2 regions of the Clostridium oceanicum genome follow, and region 2 is predicted to be linked to the other one. Evidence: riboswitches for the same ligand, from Rfam matches in the RefSeq annotation. Region 2 holds a riboswitch; the other holds the start of a gene.
The links. A riboswitch is a leader RNA that binds a small molecule or an ion and turns the genes downstream of it on or off. The one in region 2 is predicted to bind glycine.
Positions count from the first base shown of each region.

Region 1: another riboswitch for glycine. It lies ahead of ABDZ71_RS06320 (GrdX family protein); the one in region 2 lies ahead of ABDZ71_RS17975 (alanine/glycine:cation symporter family protein).

Region 1 covers NZ_BAAACG010000008.1:4,895-8,115, reverse strand. The annotation lists gene ABDZ71_RS06330 (hypothetical protein) at 1-222, shown strand, start outside; gene flgM (flagellar biosynthesis anti-sigma factor FlgM) at 350-637, opposite strand; glycine riboswitch at 1,202-1,271, shown strand; gene ABDZ71_RS06320 (GrdX family protein) at 1,348-1,725, shown strand; gene ABDZ71_RS06315 (glycine/sarcosine/betaine reductase component B subunit) at 1,870-3,156, shown strand; gene grdB (glycine reductase complex selenoprotein B) at 3,195-3,221, shown strand, end outside.
Region 2 covers NZ_BAAACG010000019.1:328,479-331,699, forward strand. The annotation lists gene ABDZ71_RS17975 (alanine/glycine:cation symporter family protein) at 311-1,714, opposite strand; glycine riboswitch at 1,823-2,044, opposite strand; gene mnmA (tRNA 2-thiouridine(34) synthase MnmA) at 2,449-3,221, opposite strand, start outside.

The sequences.
Region 1 (3,221 bases), on a different contig from region 2:
AATAATTTATTAGTCTATGTAAAAAAATTTCATTTGAAGTATGGGTGGGATAACGACTTTAAGATAATAAATTATGATGAGATTGATATACTAGAAGAAACAACTGAATATAAAGTATACAATGATATAGAAGAGTTACTAGATGATATAGAAGATATACCGGTAAGTTGTATAGACAAAATAATATTAGAAATGGGACAAATAGATGTTTTAGATGTATAGATTGAGAATAGATTAATAGAGAGATAAGTTAAATATATATTAGTAAAATATAGAAAATCACTATGAAAATGTAGAACTCATAGTGATTTTTGTTTTATTAATTGTATACATAAAAGATTGATGTAATTTAATATTTTTTTTTCATAGATTTTAACATTTTTTTAGCAATTAATTTTGAATCAATCTTATAAGTTCCATTTTTAATTTGATTTTCTATGGAACTTATTTTTTTATCATTAATATTGGTATCTTCTTCTTTATTAAATATATAAGAATTAAGTTGTTTTCCTTTAGAAGATATTTCAATCTTATCTTTCAATTCTATTTTTTGTGTTTTCTTAGTTTTTTTTAAAGCTTCATTTTTTAAGTAAGAATTTTTCTTGAATTCTAAGGAAGCTATTTTAGGTAGCTTCATATAATATACCCTCCTAGCTTAATAGTTTAATGTATCAACTCAATGGTAGTTGAGTTATATTATAACTATACGAATAAAATTACCATATAATAGTTTGAATTATAGATTTTTAATTGTAAAATATATAATGTATTATACCAAAAATAATAGGTATACACAAACTTTGTCGAAAAATGTTTAAGGATATTTAACCAGTATAAGTAATATATTCATAATAATTTAATATATATAATATATTATTAAATATAATTATTATACTTAACAGAATATTCAAAATTAATTCATTGAAAGGTTTATTAAAAATAGTTATACTGTATATAAGAAAAAGAAATTCAATTTTTTATGAAATAATATACAATTTTATGTAAAAAGGGTATATAATATAGTTGAAGATAGTTAAAAAATTAATAAAGTTATGGATGAAGTTTTCGGGAGATTAAGCTATGCTTAGCCATACAAAATTAAATTAATAAATTTGTGTGGTATCTCAAAACGGGATAGCCGAAGGAATTAAATGTTATACCTAAAAATAACATGAATATCTCAGGCAAAAGGACCGAAAATGGACAAAACTCTGGGAAGCGTAATGCACCGAAGGAGTAAAACTCTCAGGTTACAGGACAGAGATAAAAGTTTAGGGCTTTTATCTCTGTTTTTTTGTTTAAGTGAAATATTCAAAATATTAAAACGAAGTTTTAGAAGGTGAGGATATGATAAAACAAATAACAATAATTACTAATAACGTTTTAAGCTGTCAACAATTTAACAAAAAATATGATGTGGTATTTATTGAAGGAGATGTAAAAAAAGTTTTTGAATCAGTTAGAGATTATGTACATAAAGGGCATAAGCTTTTAACACATCCTTTAATGAGTAGTGTAAAACCAAATGAAACTCCGTATAGAACAGTTATTATTTCTAAGAAATCAGAAGGAAATATAGATATGGAATCTTTAAACTATATAGAAGAGTCAATGCATTCTTTAGAAAAATTCCAAAAATGCTGTAATACACCAAAATGGAGTCAGTCAATATTAGAAGATTTTCAATTGATTGACTATGATGTTATACAACAAGCACTTAATTAATATTCAAAATAGAGTTAAAAGTATTAAAGTAAAGGAGGAGAGTTTAAGTTATAGGGTAAGCATATTAAAATTTTAGGTCATATTGTTTATGAGAGTAAATAATAGTATATGTATTTGTAATAAATTAATAGGGGGTAGGTCTTAATGCATTTAGAAATTGGTAATATATTTATAAAAGATATTAAGTTTGCAAATGAGAGTAAAGTTGAAAATGGTGTTTTATATGTTTGCAAAGAAGAACTATTAGAAGCAGCAGGAAATGATGAAAGAATAGAAAGTATTAATTTTGAAATAGTAAAACCAGGTGATAAAACAAGAATAATTCCAGTAAAAGATGTAATAGAGCCTAGAGTTAAAGTAGAAGGTAAAGGCGGGATTTTCCCAGGATTTATAAGCAAAGTTGATACTGTTGGTAGTGGAAAAACTAACGTTTTAAAAGGTGCTGCTGTAGTTACAACTGGTAGAATAGTTGGATTCCAAGAAGGAATAATTGATATGAGTGGCGAGGGTGCCAAATATACACCTTTTTCAAAAACTAATAATTTAGTAATAATATGTGAACCAAAAGAAGGAACAGATAAGCATGAGCATGAAGAGATAGTTAGAATGATAGGATTTAAAGCAGCAACATATTTAGGTAATTTGGGAAAAAATATTAAACCAGACGAAGTTAAAGAATTTGAAACCTTACCTTTATTAAAGCAGGTAGAAAAATATCCAGATTTACCTAAAGTGGTATACGTATACATGCTTCAAAGTCAAGGTTTATTACATGACACATATGTTTATGGTGCAGATGCTAAAAAAATAATTCCAACATTTTTATATCCAACAGAAGTGTTTGATGGCGCTGTAGTTAGTGGTAACTGTGTTTCAGCTTGTGATAAGAACCCAACTTATGTTCATATGAATCATCCTATAATTGAAGATTTATATAAGAAACATGGAGTTGAATATAATTTCTTAGGTTGTGTAATAACAAACGAAACTGTATTTTTAGCTGACAAAGAAAGATCATCAAGCTATACTGCTAAGTTAGTAGAATACTTAGGAGCAGATGCAGTAATAATTTCAGAAGAAGGTTTTGGAAATCCTGATGCAGATCTTGTTATGAATTGTAATAAGATAAGTGCAAAAGGTATAAAAACAGTGCTTTTAACTGATGAGTATGCTGGACAAAACGGAGCTTCTCAATCATTAGCAGATTCAACAACTAAAGGAGATGCAGTAGTTACAGCAGGTAATGCAAATGAAGTAGTAGTTTTACCTCCAATGGAAAAAGTTATTGGATATCCTAAAACTGCTGATGTGATTGCAGGTGGACATGTAGGAAGTTTAAGAGAAGATGGTTCAATAGAAGCAGAAATACAAGTTATTACAGGTGCAACAAATGAAGTAGGATTTAACTATTTAAGTGCTAAAGGTTATTAATTTAATTAATGCTTATATTTGTTTAAGGGGGAATATCAATGATAAAGGTTGTTCATTATATAAAT
Region 2 (3,221 bases):
TAAGTCTAAAAAGTCAAGACTTTTAGCTGCTTTTCAAAGGTTAATATTCTTACCATGTAGAATATTACCTTTTTTAAAAAAGTTATCATTCGTGTTTATCTCTTTTACTAAAGTAATTATATATATTAATAAAAAACAAATATTTAAATATAAAAAATACTTGTAAACTTGTAAATTCTATTATATATATTTTTATAATATCAATTTAAAAAAGCATATATTATAAAAACAAATAAATACTTTTAATGTTTTTAAAAATATATGCTTTTTAAAAATCTAAATTTACATAAATTAATATACCTTATAAAAATTAGGCAGTTATTTTTTCTTCTTTCTTATCTAAATCATTATCCTTATTAATGTTTTTAAAATATTTTCTAGTTTCATTTACTATAACTCCACTAAGTCCTATAATAGCTATCAAGTTAGGTATAGCCATAAGTCCATTTACTATATCTGCTATTAACCATATAAGTTCTAATTTTAAAGATGGTATAGCACCTGCTGCAATTATTAGTATAAATATAATTTTATATGGTTTTATTCCTTTTACTCCAAATAAATATTCTGTACACCTTTCACCATAATAATTCCAACCTAATATTGTTGTAAAAGCAAATAATATTAATCCTAGTGTTATTATAAAACTTCCTATTTGATTTGGAAAAGGGAGTCCTGTTTGAAATGCTGTATTTGTAACAGCTGCACCTTCTAATCCTTTAGCATTCCAAGTTCCTGTTATAACTAAAACTATCCCTGTTAAAGTACATATAAGTATTGTATCAAAAAATGTTCCTGTCATACATATAAGACCTTGTCTTACACAAGACTTAGTTTTTGCAGCAGCTGCTGCAATAGGTGCACTTCCAAGTCCAGATTCATTAGAAAATACCCCTCTTGAAACACCTGTTTTTATAGCTAGCATAACTGTAGCTCCTAAAAATCCTCCTCCTGCAGCTGTAGGAGTAAATGCTGATTTTATTATTAAACTCACAGCTTGTGGTAATTTATCTATATTAGTTATTATTATAGTTAATGCTCCTAATACATATAATGTAGCCATAAAAGGCACTAATTTTTCTGCAACTTTTGATATGCTTTTTATTCCTCTTAAGGTTACTAAAGTTACTAAAACAGTTATAATTGCTACTGTTATTTGTACTGGTACACCAAAAGATATGTTAACAGTACTAGATATTGCATTAACCTGTGTTAAAGTTCCTATACCTAAAAAAGCTACTCCTATTCCAAATATAGCAAACATTTTTGCTAAAAATTTATTATTAAGACCTCTTTCTATATAATACATAGGTCCTCCTGACATTTCACCATTTTCATCTGTAACTCTATATTTTACAGCTAAAAGGCCTTCTGAATATTTTGTAGCCATTCCAAAGAAGGCTGCAACCCACATCCAAAATAGTGCTCCAGGGCCTCCTAGTCTTAGTGCTGTAGCTACACCTACTATATTTCCTGTACCAATAGTTGCTGAAAGTGCAGTACATAAAGCTGCAAAACTAGATACATCTCCATCTGCTTTTAAATCAGAGCTATCCTTAGAAAACACATTTTTTAAAGCCATAGGTAATTTAAAAATTTGTATTGCTTTAAGTTTCAATGTTAAATAAATACCTGTTCCTACTAAAAGTATTAAAAGTGGTGGTCCCCATAAAAAAGAATCGATACTTTGAATTAATTTTGTAATTTGTTGCATTGTTATGTCCTCCCTATATTATAAAAATTTAGGGACAAAAGGAGATTATTTTGCAAATTAAAAAAGTCTTCCAATGTAAAAACATCAGAAGACTAGGGTATCTGCTTTAACCTGTCCCCTGTCCTTTTACCTGAGAGTTTCATCCATATTTTTATCCAATCACCATCTATTGTAAAATTTTAATTTTTAACATAAGAATAGTATACTGTTGGATAAAGGAGTTTTAGATTTTAGATGGTATGAAAATTCCACTTGAAACTAAAAATCCTTTTTATAAAATACGAACTTTCTCCTTCGGTGCTCTTAAAGAGTCTCTCCAGAGGCTCGTCCAGTATCGGTCTTCATCCTAAATAGGAAACCTGAAAGATTAACTTCTTCGGTATATTGTAATATAAAAATTACAATAACTCTCCCAATACCTTCATCCGAACTATATTAAATTATTTAAAACAAATTATAACATTTATTTTATTATTAAGCAATAATTTTATTATTTAATATAATAATTTTTATTTTTTCAAAATTTTCAACATTTTTTATATTAAAATTATTGTATTTATAGTATAATAATTATGTTGTAATCCTTACAACCTATAGTTTTCATTTTTATAAAAAAATTTCCCAACCAATATAGTAAAAAAAGACCTTACTAAGGTCTTTTTTATTTAAATAGTTGTCTTTTTCATATGAAAATAAAGCTATTTGCTACAGCAAAAATCTTTATTTATTTTTTATTAAATAATATTTTCAATAACTCCTCCACCAACTAACATATTGCCATCATAAAATACTACAGATTGACCTTTAGTTATAGCTCTTTGTTTATCTTGAAATTCAACTTTTACTTTATTATCCCCTAAAGGTTCTATATATGCTTTTGAAGTTTTAGAAGAATATCTTATCTTAGCCTCTATTTCCATTCTTTTTTCTAATTTTTCAAATGGAATAAAATTAACATCTTTAGCTATTAAATTTGTATGAAAAATATCTTCTTCATCCCCTATAACAACTCTATTTTTAAAAGGTATTATATCTATTACATAAGCTGGTTTTCCAAGGGCTATACCAAGGCCTTTTCTTTGACCTATAGTATAGTTAATTATTCCTTTATGTTCCCCTAATATATTACCATTTTTGTCGACAAAATCTCCAGGTTTTATTTTGCCTTTATAATTTTCTTTTATAAATGAAGTATGATCATTATTTGGTATAAAACATATGTCTTGACTATCTTTTTTATTATATACATCTAATCCTATTTTTTCTGCTATTTCTCTTATATGAGTTTTTTTATAATCTCCACAAGGCATTAAAATCCTGTCAAGTTGATATTGTTTTAAGTTATAAAGCATATATGTTTGATCCTTTTTATCATCTTCTGCTTTAATTATAACTTTTCTTCCATTTCTTTCTTCTATTTTAGCATAATGACCTGTAGCCATATAATCTGCTCCAAGTTCCTTTCCTTTATTAAAAAATTCCTCATATTTTATATATTTGTTACAAG